One region of the Micromonospora sp. USAFONa4 genome, then DNA from elsewhere that is predicted to be linked to it. Evidence: riboswitches for the same ligand, from Rfam matches in the RefSeq annotation. Region 1 holds a riboswitch; each other region holds the start of a gene.
The links. Region 1 has a riboswitch for cyclic di-AMP ahead of AC0OO9_RS24205 (C39 family peptidase). Riboswitches for the same ligand answer to the same signal wherever they lie in the genome.
Positions count from the first base shown of each region.

Region 2: it holds a riboswitch for cyclic di-AMP, as region 1 does, so the genes downstream of both, AC0OO9_RS06960 (coiled-coil domain-containing protein) here and AC0OO9_RS24205 (C39 family peptidase) in region 1, are expected to answer to the same signal.
Region 3: it holds a riboswitch for cyclic di-AMP, as region 1 does, so the genes downstream of both, AC0OO9_RS17460 (coiled-coil domain-containing protein) here and AC0OO9_RS24205 (C39 family peptidase) in region 1, are expected to answer to the same signal.

Region 1 is NZ_CM170072.1:5,491,377-5,495,592, forward strand. Features, by position in the region: gene AC0OO9_RS24195 (polysaccharide pyruvyl transferase family protein) at 1-337, opposite strand, end outside; gene AC0OO9_RS24200 (acyltransferase family protein) at 649-1,878, shown strand; cyclic di-AMP (ydaO/yuaA leader) riboswitch at 2,199-2,339, shown strand; gene AC0OO9_RS24205 (C39 family peptidase) at 2,568-3,413, shown strand; gene AC0OO9_RS24210 (alpha/beta fold hydrolase) at 3,519-4,216, shown strand, end outside.
Region 2 is NZ_CM170072.1:1,696,767-1,700,982, reverse strand. Features, by position in the region: gene AC0OO9_RS06970 (1-phosphofructokinase family hexose kinase) at 1-615, opposite strand, end outside; gene AC0OO9_RS06965 (SRPBCC family protein) at 793-1,260, shown strand; gene AC0OO9_RS06960 (coiled-coil domain-containing protein) at 1,352-2,437, opposite strand; cyclic di-AMP (ydaO/yuaA leader) riboswitch at 2,451-2,582, opposite strand; gene AC0OO9_RS06955 (cation diffusion facilitator family transporter) at 2,736-3,653, opposite strand; gene AC0OO9_RS06950 (HelD family protein) at 3,730-4,216, opposite strand, start outside.
Region 3 is NZ_CM170072.1:3,942,991-3,947,206, reverse strand. Features, by position in the region: gene AC0OO9_RS17470 (hypothetical protein) at 1-342, opposite strand, end outside; gene AC0OO9_RS17465 (YibE/F family protein) at 711-2,060, shown strand; cyclic di-AMP (ydaO/yuaA leader) riboswitch at 2,227-2,358, shown strand; gene AC0OO9_RS17460 (coiled-coil domain-containing protein) at 2,362-3,378, shown strand; gene AC0OO9_RS17455 (carbonic anhydrase) at 3,479-4,216, opposite strand, start outside.

The DNA of each region.
Region 1 (4,216 bases):
TCTGCACGCCCACCCCGAGCACCACCACCGGGATCTTGAGCTGCTCGATGAGCTTCGTCATGGCCTCGACGCGGTGGGCGTAGCTGCGGCGGAAGGCGTTGGCGAGCGGCACCACGTAGACGTCGTACCGCTCGTTGATCATGTCGGCGTCGCGCGGATTGATCCTGAACTCGGTCGAGGTGATCTCGGCGGTGGCGGTGCGCAGGAGCTTGTGGGCGGCGTGGCTGAAGACGAGGTTGCCGTTGTTGTCGCCGATCCAGTTCCGCTCGTGCGTCTCCTCCGGCGAGTAGACGTCGAACGGGCCCTTCTTCGCCCGCATCAGGATTCGCTTGTGCATCCGCCCGCCTCTCGTCACCTCCGGGTCTGGGAATACTAGCCACCCGTTCGGCCGCAACCCGGAGGCCCGCCACCGCCGTCACGGATGGGGACGCAACGGTCACGGAGGGACGGGAGGAACGGGATTCCCCCACGGGACAGAACGGGCACTCGCGGACGGGACGGAACAGAGCCTCAGGCCCGGCGGGTAGGGTGCCCGGCGGGGCGGCGCCGACCGGTGGACCGCCACGGGGCCCTTTCGGGGGCGCCTGAGGACGGGGTCGAGGAGGAGACGTACGTGCTGGTGACCCTGCGGATCGTCGGGATGCCGGCATGAACGACGTCGCGCCGGCCGCCCGGCCCGCGTCCCCGGCCAGCCGCCTGCCGTCGCTGACCGGGCTGCGCTGGGTCGCCGCCCTGCTCGTCTTCGGGTTCCACGTCGCGACGATGGGCATCATCGCCGAGCCCGGCCAGAAGGCCGTCGTGGACTGGGCCTTCGCCCTCGGGCTGTCGGGCGTGCAGTTCTTCTTCATCCTCAGCGGCTTCGTGCTGGTCTGGTCGGCCCGCCCCACCGACACCCGTCGGGCGTTCTGGCGGCGCCGGGTGGCCAAGATCTGGCCGAGCCACGTGGTGCTGTGGGTGGCGGCCCTGGCGGTCGCGGCCTGGTTCGCGGACCCCGTGGACCGGTTCGTCGCGGTGGAGAACCTGTTCCTCCTCCAGGCGTGGGACCCGCGGCCGGGCCACTTCTACAGCATCAACACGGTCAGCTGGTCGCTGTCCTGCGAGTTCTTCTTCTACCTCTGCCTGCCGTTGGCGCTGCCGCTGATCCGCCGGGCCCGGCCGTGGGCCCTGTGGGCCGTCGTGGTCGCGGTGCCGCTGCTCATCCTGGCGCTCTGGCCGGCCCAGGCGCTGGTGCCCGAGGAGAGCCGCTGGTGGTTCACCCAGATCTTCCCGCCGGTGCGGTCGCTGGAGTTCTGGATGGGCGTGGCCGCCGCCGAGCTGATGCGGCGTGGCCGGTGGCGCGGGCCGGGCCTGCCGCTGGCCAGCCTGCTCTTCGTGGCGACCTGGGTGGTCGCCGCGCAGTGGGTCCGCGCCGAACTGTGGGCGGCGCTGCTCTCGGTCGCGTACATCCTGGTCATCGCCGCGGCGGCGGACGCGGACGTGCGCGGGCGGCGCTCGCCGTGGCGGTCCCGGCCGATGATCTGGCTGGGTGAGGTCTCCTTCGCCTTCTATCTGGTGCACGTCCTCGTGATGATCACCGTCCTGCGGCTCACCGGAGACTGGGGCGTCGGCTTCACCGGCTGGTGGGGGCTGGCGGTGGTGCTCGGCTTCCTGCTGGCCAACCTGGCCCTGGCCGGCCTGTTGCACCGTCTCGTCGAGACGCCGATGATGCGGCTGCTCACCCCGCGCAGGCCGGCCCGGGCGCCGCAGGACGCCGACGGCGCCGGGCAGGACCCCGGCGGCCCCGGGGCGGCGCGGGGGGACCGGGGCAGCGCCGTGCCGCGCCCCCGGGCCGCCGACCCGCAGGGCGACCACCGACCGACGTACGCCGACTCGCGCTGAGCGCCCCCGGCGGCCGGAGAGTCCGGGCGACGAAATCCCGACCGTTTCGGTGACGCCGGTCACCACGCCGGCGAACCGGTCATCGGGCGCGGCCCGGTCGATTCCTGCCGGGGTTTCGGCGCCGATGTCCGCCACTTGTCCCGTTGTCGCCTGAAGGTGCGTGCAGAAACGGTCGTCCCATTGAGTCGCGTCAGTGGCGAAGTGCCCGCAAAAATTGTCTCCCGATCAAGGTTTAGGCAGGTGGGACGGGGTTGGCACGGCGCGGACCGGCCAGTAATGTCGGCGCGTCCGGTGCGGTACCCGATCGCCAGAGGCGACGCCGCGCCGACCCGCCTAATCGTGAACGACGAACCGGGGACCCAGTGCTCGTTGGGGTGAATCCGTGGGCCGTGGGCCCGTGGTAGGGCGTTCTTCCCGCCCGAATCCGTCAGCTAACCCGGTCGGCGGTGTCGGAAGGAGTTCCATCTTCATGCCACACCCGTACACCCCTCGGTTGTGCCGCCGTCTCCACGGCGCCGCGGTGACCGCGCTCGTCCGCCCGCAGGTCATGAGCTGACCCACCGGTCACCGTCCGTCGCCCGGCGTCCCGGGCGCATCCCCTGAGTGGCCCACCACCCGCCCGGACACCCGTCCGCGCGGCGGTCCGCCCTGCCCTCGGCGTGGACCGACGGCCGCTCACCCCCGAGCCCGTGGAGGAAACCGTGAAGCACCACCTCAAGCGACAGCTGCGCCGTCTCACGTCCGAGCGTCCGTACCAGCTGGCCGCCGCGTCCGCCGCGGCGCTCGTGCTGGCGTCGGGCACGGGCGCGCTGCTGGCCGGAGGCGACGAGGCCCCCGCCGCCGCGCAGGCCCCGGTGGCCGCCACCGAACTGCGGGACGACGCGGCGGCCTCGCGCAGCCAGGCCCGGGTCGCGCCCGCCCCGTCCAGTGCCGCCCCGGTCGCGTCCAGCGCCGCCCCGTCGGCCAGCGCGTCCAGCGCCGCCCCGGACCCGGACCTGACCCGCAAGCCGGCGCCGCCGAAGCCTCCGGCCGCCAGGAGCCTGGACTACGACTACCAGGCCCAGACCACCTTCTACAACTGTGGTCCGGCGGCCGTCCGGCACGCCCTCAGCGCCGCCGGCATCGCGCGCAGCCAGGACGCCCTCGGCGCCCAGCTGGGCACCGACCAGATGGGAACCGACTCGGCCGAGGACACCACCCGCGTGCTGAACGCGACGGTGAAGGGCGACCCGTACCGGACCCGGATGATCCCCGGTGGCGCCGCCACCCCGGCCCAGATGGACCGGCTCCAGGCCGACGTCGTCGCGGCCATCGCCGACGGGCGGGGCGTCGTGGTCAACGTCGCCGGCAGCGCCACGGACACCGACGGCGGCTGGCACTCCTTCCCCGGCGGCCACTACGTCGCGGTGGTCGGCTACCAGGACGAGGGGCGGCTGGTGAAGATCGCCGACTCGGCGAACCCGGCGGCCGCGTCGTACTGGATGAGCACCATCGCCCTGGCGAACTGGGCCGCCACCCGCGGCTACTCCGCCTGAGCGACGCCGTCGGGCGTCGGCTCCCCACCCGGGGGGTCGGCGCCCGATGTCGTGTCCGGGTCACGGCCCTCGCCCGCGGCGCCCGACGGGTGGCACACTGCGCCCATGGTCGATGAGTCGGGTGACCGGGACGGCCGGCGGGTGCTCCTGCTCCTGCACGGCATGGGCGCGACCGGCGACGTGTGGCTGCCCTGGGCGCCGCTGCTGGAGCATCGGTGGGCGGGGCGGTGGCTGGCGCCGGACCTCGCCGGCCACGGCTGGTCGCCGCCGCTGCCGGAGTACTCCTTCCCGGGGCTGGCCGCGCGGATCGCCGCAGGGCTCGCGGCGGGGGACCGGCTCGTCGTGCTGGGGCACTCCCTCGGCGGGGTGGTCGGGCTGGCGCTGGCCGCCCGGGGCGCCGGGCTGCCCGTCGACGCCGTCGTCGGGCTCGGCATCAAGGCCGTCTGGTCGCCGGCGGAGCTGGCCAAGGCGGGTGAGCTGGCGGCCCGGCCGGTGACCTGGTTCGCCAGCCGGGACGAGGCGGCCCGCCGCTACCTGCGGGTGGCCGGCCTGACCGGGCTCTTCGCCCCGGAACACCCCGTCGTGGAGGCGGGGCTGCGGCAGGTCGACGGCCGCTGGCGGCTGGCGATGGACCCGGCCGCTTTCGGCGTGGGCGCGCCGGAGCTGCCCGCCCTGCTGGCGGCGACCGACGTGCCCGTGCTGCTGGCCCGCGGCGAGCACGACCCCATGGTCACCGACGCCCAGCTCACCGAGCTGGGGGTGCCGGTCGCCGTCCTGCCCGGCCTCGGGCACAACGCCCACGT
Region 2 (4,216 bases), 3.4 Mb from region 1:
GTCGTACAGGGCCCGGGTGAGCTGCTCCTCGTCGTCGCCGTCGGCGCGGCCGTCGGCGATCAGCTCCTCGTGGCTGACCTTGAGGAAGAAGACGCCGCTGTCCAGCACGGCGTCGAGGTGCTCGCCGCAGAGGTCGACCACCACCCGGCTACCGTTGGCCCCCAGGTCGGCGGCGAACCGCCGGTAGAGGTCGGCCGGGACCAGCGACGGCTCGTTCGGCCCGCTCAGCACGCTGACCGTGGCGCGCAGGCCCTCGCCGAGCGCCAGGTTGTAGAGCTCGTCCAGCTCGTGCCGGCTGAGCGGCTGGCCGGGCACGTCCACGATCTCCTGCCGGGAGCCCTCGCGGCGGTCGTGCACGTACCCGCCGCTGCCGGAGTCGCGGACCACCACCTTCAGGTGCACGCCCTCGCTGACCAGCAGCGGCTCCAGCACCTGGCCGATCTCGCCACCGAGGGCGGCGCAGAGCACCACGTCGACGCCGAGCGACATCACCATCCGGGCCTGCCAGACGCCCTGCCCGCCGGGGTGCAGGTGCAGCTCCGGCGCCTCGCTGGGCTGGTCGACGGTCACCGTCAGCCGGGGCGTGGGCGCGAAGACCATCACGTGCCCGCTCATCCGTCGTACCCGTTCATGCGCCATCCTCCGCCGGTCGACACGTACCGTGACCATCCATCAGCTGACCGTAGTGGGGTCGGCGGCCGGACGTCCGGACTCCGGGCGGGATCGGCGCGGCGTTGCCAGGGCGCCCGGCATGCGCGACGATCGGGCGACCACCGACGCTGGGGAGACGGCGTGCTCAGGCGAAGTTCCTTCAGCTACACCGTCCAGGCGTGCTGCTCCCTCGCGGAGGCCGCGGCGCTGCTCGCCGACCCCACCCGGCAGGAGGACCTGCACCCGCTGATCGTCCGGGTCCGCCGGGTTCCGCCCCGTCCTGGCGCGCGGGCCAGCTACGACATCACCGATCGACTGGCCGCCGGGCCGGTGCGCCTGCCGATCACCTACCGGGCCGACGTCCTCGTCGTCGAGCCCGACGAGATCGTCACCGTGGCCCGGCAGTGGCCTGCCACCACGGTGCGCAACCACACCCGGCTGCGGGCGGAGCCCGACGGGGTGGTCCGCATCGAGGTCGAGATCACCCTCGCCGCGCCCGCGCCGCTCTTCGGCTACGCGTTCCGCCAGGCCCGCGCCGCCCACCTCGGGCTGGCCGCCCGCCTCGCCACGGCCCTCGACACGAGCCCGCCCGGGTCGCCGGCCGGCTGACCGCCGGACGGGCCGGCCGCGGTGAGCCGGAGGCGAAGGACGCCGTCGCGCCCCGGTCACCCGCGACGGGCGGGGCACCGGGGCGCGGGCGTCAGTAGACCGACAGGTGCACGTGGTTGGTGTGGTCGCTGGACGGGTCGCCGTTGGCCCCGCTGTACGACTTCCAGCCGCTGCTGGGGAGCCAGATCTGCCTGTACCAGATCACGTAGAGCACGGCGAGCCGGTCGGCGTTGCGCACGAAGTACGCCGACAGGTTGTTGCCGTACGTCCGGTCGCCGCCGGTGGCGTCGCCGCCGAAGCCGCCCTTCTGAGCCGCAAAGTCGCAGGCCCGGCCCTTCGGGTGTTCGCCCGAGCCACCGGGGCGGTAGCAGGAGACGTAGCGGGTGAAGCCCGCCGCCTTGGCCTGGTTGAGCGCGTGCAGGGTGCGCGGCGTGATGCAGCCGTTGGCGGGGGTGGGGTCGTTGACGCTGCACGACTCGCGCGGCCAGGAGCCGTCGGAGTTGCGCGGGGCCGCCTTCGCCGTCTTGCTGGAGGTGCCGCCCGGCGAGGTGCCCGCCCCCGTGGACTGCTGCCGCTGTTGCTGCTGCTCGCGGTTGGCGACCGTCAGCGCCCGCTCGGCCTGCTCCTTGCGCTTGGCCATCACGGTGACCTGCTTGCGCTGCTCCCGGATCTCGCCGTCCAGGGCGAGCTTGGTGCGGGTGGCCTGGTCCCGGGTCTCCTGGAGTTCGCGCAGGGCCCGGTCCTCCTTGGCGGCCACCGCGTCGAGGGCGGCGGCGCGGTCCATGAAGCCGTCCGGCGAGCTGCTGTTGAGTAGGGCGGACGCCACGCTGAGTCGGCCGGTGCGGTAGGCCGCCCCCGCGATCTCGCCGACCCTGGCGGTGTGCGCGGCCAGCTCGACCTCGGTGGTCTTGAGCTGCGCGGCGAGCTGCTGCTGCCGCCTGGCCGACGTGTCCAGGGCGCGCTTGGCGTCGAGGTAGCCCTTGCTGGCGGCCTCCAACTGGGCCCGCAGGGCGGGGGTGCCGCCCTCCTCGTCCTGGCCGGGGGCCGCCGCGAGCAGTCCGGCCCGGGTGGCGGCCGCCGCCGGGGCGGCGGTGACCGGGGCCACCGCGGCGCCGAGGGCGAGCATCGTGGCGATCAGGGCCGCCGTCCGGGCGGCACGTCGTCGTACAGGTGCCATCACTGGCATACACGTGTCCTTCCGTCAGCCGCCGACCGGGTTAGCTGACGGGTTCGGGACGGAAGATCCCTACCGCTGAAGCGGATGCACCCCACGAACATGGTTCCCCGGTTCGCCCCGCCGGGCGATTAGGCGGCGGCCACCGCCGGCACCGGTGGGTGCCGCCTGGCGGAGGCCGAAGCCGAGCCTACCGGTGCCGGTGTGACTGATGCAGCGCAGGTGACGCAGGGTGTACGTCCACTAACAGTCAAATCCGGCATAAGCGCACAATACTCTCCCAGATTTAAGGTTGTCCTCATTACCACTCAAGCGACCCGCAGGCCCCGCGCGACGCTCCGGGCTCGATCTGCAACGTGGCGTGCTCGATGTGGAAGTCGTCGTGCAGCGCGGCCCGGGCGGCGCCCAGCACCGCGCCGACCTCCGCGCCGGGTGCCATGGTCAGGTGGGCCGAGGCCACCTCCATCCCGGAGGTCAGCGTCCAGACGTGCAGGTCGTGCACCTCGGCGACGCCGGGCACGGCGGCCAGTCGGTCGTGCACCGCGGTCACCTGGAGGTGCTCCGGCGCGGCCTGCACCAGGATGCGCAGCGCGGCCCGCCCGAGCCGCCAGGTGCGCGGCAGGATGAGCACCCCGATCGCGACCGCCACCAGTGGGTCCGCCCACCACCAGCCGGTGGTGGCGATCAGCAGCGCGGCCCCGATCACGCCGAGTGACCCAAGCAGGTCGCCGAGCACCTCCAGGTACGCGCCGTGGACGTTGATGCTCTCCTTCGCCCCGGAGCGCAGCAGCGCGAAGGCGCCGATGTTGGCGAGCAGGCCGAGCACGGCGACCACCAGCATCGGGCCGGCCAGCACCTCCGGCGGGTCGCCGAAGCGGCGTACCGCCTCGATCACGACGTAGACCGCGACGCCGCAGAGCAGGGCGGCGTTGGCCAGTGCTGCCAGTACCTCCAGCCGGTAGAGGCCGAAGGTGCGCTGCGGGTCGGCGCCCGCCCGCCGGGTCGCGGCGATCGCCGCGAGCGCCATGCCGATGCCGAGCACGTCGGTGAACATGTGCCCGGCGTCGCTCAGCAGGGCCAGCGAGCCCGTGCGGAAGGCCGCCACCGCCTCCACCACCATGAGGCCGGCGAGCAGCCCGAACGCCGCCCAGAGCCGGCCCCGGTGGCGGTGCGCGGCATTCGCCACCGACCCGTGATGGTGGTCATGACCTGCGCCCACGCGCCCACCCTCCGTCAGGCGTCCGGATTCACGTTCAATCTATGCTCACATCGCTATGTATGCAAGTAACGGCAGCTCAGCCGATCGGGTCGACGGTGGTCAGCCGCTGGGTGGCCCGGGACAGCGCCACGTAGAGCGTCCGCACCCCCGACCCCGGGTCGGCCCGGATCTCGCCCGGGGCGACGAGGACGACCCCGTCGTACTCCATGCCCTTGGCCTCCAGGCTGGTCACCACCTGCAAACGCGGCGCGCCGAGCCCGCCCAGCCAGCCGGCCACCTCGTCGCGGCGCGGCACCGGCGTGATCACCCCGACCGTGCCCTCGACCTCGGCGAGCAGCGCGCCGGCCGCCGCCACCACCGCGGCCTCCAGCTCCCCCGGCGGCACCGACAGCGCGACCGGGTCGACGCCGGTGGAGCGCACCGCCCGGGGCAGCGGCAGGTCCGGGTGCAGCCGGCGGATCTCGGCCGCCGCCACCGCGAAGATCTCCGCCGAGTTGCGGTAGTTCGTGGTGAGGGTGAAGTGGTGCCGCTTGCGCCGGCCCAACGCCTGGTCCCGGGCCCGG
Region 3 (4,216 bases), 1.5 Mb from region 1:
CGCCAGGCACACGCCCCACCCGGGCAGCCCTCCCCCCGTGCGACCGCCAGCGGACAGGAGTTCCTCGGAGACGCAGCCCCCGGGACAGCCCACGACGGTCTGGAGGGCCAACCCGGCGGTGTGCGGGCCGGGCGCGGCGGCGTGCGGGCCGGGCACGGCGGCGTGCGGGCCGGGCACGGCGGCGTGCGGGCCGGGCGCGGCGGCGGCGTGCGCCGACGGGTTCGCGGGATGACCCGTCTGGTGCGAGTCGTGGCCGATCGTGTGCATCGCGGCCAGCCCGAGCAGCGTGCCGACGAGCAGCAGGAGCCGCGCGCCCCGCGCCGCCGTCACCGTCGTCCGCACGTCCCTCACGCTAGCGCGTCGGCCCGTGCCGCACGGGCACCACCCACGACCGGCGCGCGCAGGTCCCGCGCGTGGGCGTGCCGGGGCGGGCGTGGCGAAGGTCCGCGCCGCGACACCACCCGCACGACCTGCGCCCCGATGCCGGGGTGGCTACCATTCGGCCGGTGGCCCTCCGGACTCCGCACCGCCCGCGCCGCGCCCTCCGCCGGGCGACGGCGCCGACCACCCGTCGGCGGACGGGAGCCGACGACCACGGCACGTGACCACAGCGCCACGTGGAGGCGGTTCCCGCCCCCGAGCCCGTGGCGACGCTGAACCGACCGGCCCGCCGGCCCGTACCCCGCCCTGGATTCGTAGGGAGACACACGTTGGGCGCCGACCACACCCGTCCCGCTCCGTCCGCCCCGCCGAGGGTGCGGCGGATCCTCGTCGCGACGGTGGTGCCCCTCTTCGTCGCCACGCTGATCGCGGCCCTGGTGCTGTGGCCGTGGGACGCGCCCGACCCGGCGACCGGCACCGACGCACCCCGCTACCACGGCACGGTGACACGGGTGGTGACGGAGCCCTGCCCGCCCGCCCCGGAGGCCCCGGAGGGGAGCCCCGACGCGCCGCAGGGCCCCTGCGGCACGGTCACCGTACGGGTGCAGGACGGCCCCGACGCCGGCCAGCAGATCCAGACGCCGATCCCGGCCGGGCCCGGTGCGCCGACCATCGCCGTGGACGACGAGATCATCCTGGTCGAGCTCACCGACCCCGCCGACCCCACGGCCAGCACCTACAACATCGCCGAGCACCAGCGCGGCAAGCCGCTGGTCTGGCTGGTGGCGCTCTTCGCGGCCGCCATCGTCGCCTTCGGGCGGTGGCGCGGGCTGGCCGCGCTGGGCGGCCTGGCGGCGAGCTTCGCCATCCTGCTGACCTTCGTGCTGCCGGGCATCAGCGCCGGGAACCCGCCCCTGCTGGTCGCGGTCGTCGGCGCCGCTCTGATCATGTTCGTGGTGCTCTACCTGACCCACGGCGTGACGGCGCAGACCTCGGTCGCCGTGCTCGGCACGCTGGGCAGCCTGGTGCTGACCGGTGTCCTCGGCACGATCGCCACCGCCGCGACCCACCTGACCGGGTTCGGCTCCGAGGACGCCACCACGCTGTCGATGTACCAGGCCGACGTCGACCTGCACGGGCTGCTGCTGGCCGGGATCATCATCGGCTCCCTCGGCGTGCTGGACGACGTCACGGTGACCCAGGCCGCCACGGTCACCGAGCTGGCGCACGCCAACCCCGGGCTGTCCCGGACGCAGCTCTACCGGGCGGCGACCCGGGTCGGCCGGGCGCACATCGCCTCGACGGTGAACACCATCGTGCTGGCGTACGCGGGCGCCTCCCTGCCGGTGCTGCTCCTGCTGACCGCCGACTCGCGGGCGGTGACCCAACTTCTCACCAGCGAGTTCCTCGCCCAGGAGATCGTCCGCAGCGCGGTCGCCACCCTGGGCCTGATCGCCGCCGTGCCGCTGACCACCGCGCTCGCGGCCCTGGTGACCACGGCCGGCCGACGCGGCGGGGACGCCACCGACCGCGCCGCGCCCGCGACCGCGCCGACACCCCGGCCGGCGACCGACCGATCCGAGGCGCTGGAGGCCCTCAGCGGGCCGCGTGGGGACACGCCGTCCGCCACTCCCGCCGGATGGCCCGACGGGCGCAGAAGTACGGACACCGCATGGTGACGCTGCTCAGCGTGACCGAACAGGACGTTCGTCCTGATAAACGCGTCACTGGTCACCGTCCGCCATTACGAAATAACGCATCTAGTCGGCTTAGGGACGTAGATCCCCGGGAGCGTTCTCGGGTAACCTCGCTGCCGGTCACCGCCGAAGGCGCGCAGCGGCGCCTGCGGTGCCGCCGCCCAATCGCCGCGAGGCGAACCGGGGACCCAGGTACGTGGGGTGAATCCGCGACAGCGGTAGGGGCCACTTCCGCCCCGAACCCGTCAGCTAACCCGGTCGGCGGTCGACGGAAGGGAAAACTGTGACGGCACCCCTACGCCGCTGGTTGACGCCCGTGGTGGCCGTACTCGCCGCTCTGGCGGTCTTCGCCGGGCCTCTCCCGGCGGCGGCCGCGCCCACCCCGCCCAAGCCCTCCGGGCACGGGGACGACGAGCCCAAGCTGCTCGACGACCTCATCGAGGCCCGGAACCGGTCCTACGTGCAGGCCAAGGCGAAGCTGGCGAAGTCGAAGAAGCGCCAGCTCGAACTGGCCCTGGAGGTCTCCCGGGCGCAGGCCGAACTGAGCGCGCTGGCCCCCCAGGTCAGCCAGATCGCCGCCCAGTCCTACCGCACCGGGCGGATCGGCGCGGTGTCCATGCTGCTGGACACCGCCAGCCCCGACTCGTTCGTCAAGCGCGCCGCCGCCCTCGACGAGCTCAACCTGGTCAACTCCAAGAAGCTCGCCGAGGTGAACGCGGTCAAGGACCGCGCCGAGCAGGCCAAGCTGGCGCTCGACACCGAGGTCCGCGAACAGCAGAAGCTGACGAACGAGATGGCGCGCGGCAAGCGGGAGGCGGAGAAGGCGCTCGCGCTGGTCGGCGGCAGAGGGCTGACCAGTGGCAAGGTGGTCGCCACCTCGCCGGTGGCGAAGATCGCGCCGGGACGGACGGCCGACGGCGACTGGACGCCGCTGTCACCCACCGAGGACGACCCCACCACCTCCGGCCGCATCACCGCGCGCACCCTGCACATGTACAAGGAGGTCAAGCGGGCCGGCTTCAACCGGTTCGTCGGCTGTTACCGCCCCGGCGGGCCGTACGAGCACCCGAAGGGCCGGGCCTGCGACTGGTCGCTGCAGAAGAGCGGCTTCTCCCCCTGGCACAACGACGACACCTACATGTACGGCAACAACCTGACCGCGTTCCTGGTCCGCAACGCCGACCGGCTCGGCATCTACTACGTGATCTGGAACAGACAGATCTGGTTCCCGGCGACGGGCTGGAGTTCCTACAGCGGTCCGTCGAACCACACCGACCACGTCCACGTGTCACTGCTCTAGCCGGGACCACACGTACACACAGAGGGCCGCCCCGCCGGACGCGGGAGCGGCCCTCTGCCGTCGTGCGGGCCCGCCGCGACGACCTGCCGGGCGGACGGAGTCAGGCGAGCGCGGCGCTGGCCGCCGCCTCCGGCGCGTCGGCCGTGCGGGCGGGCACCTCGGCCACCGTCCGCACCTCGCCGGCGGTCAGCCGGTACGACATGCCGACCACCCCGCAGCGGCCGGCGGCCACCTCCGCGGCGAGGACGGCGGAGCGGCCCAGCATCGCCTCGACGGTGTGCGCGATGTGGATGTCGACGATGCCGTCGATGTCGTGCACGCCCTCGGCGGCGGCCCGGCGCAGGCTGGGCACCACGGCGTCCACCACGGCGCACAGGTGCCCGACCGGAGGGGTGCCGGTGGCGTCCGCCGCACGAGCCGCCTGGACGGCCCCGCAGGAGTCGTGACCGAGCACCACCACCAGCGGCGTGCCCAGGACCGTGACGGCGTACTCCACGCTGCCCAGCACCTCGGGACCGATGGTGTGCCCGGCGGTGCGGACCACGAAGAGGTCACCGAGGCCGCGGTCGAAGATGATCTCGGCGGCGAGCCGGGAGTCGGAGCAACCGACGATAACCGCGAAGGGGTGCTGCCCGTCGGCGACCGCGGCGCGGTGCCCGGCGTCCTGGTTGGGGTGGCGCGGGGCGCCGGTCACGAACCGCCGGTTGCCGGCGTGCAGCTCGGCGAGCGCCTGCCCGGGACTCGCGGGGACGGCGATCGCGGTGCCGACGTCGGCCGGGGCCCCGCCCGTGGCCGGCACCGGGAGCGTCCGCTCCGGGCCCGGTTGGCTTCCTGGCGA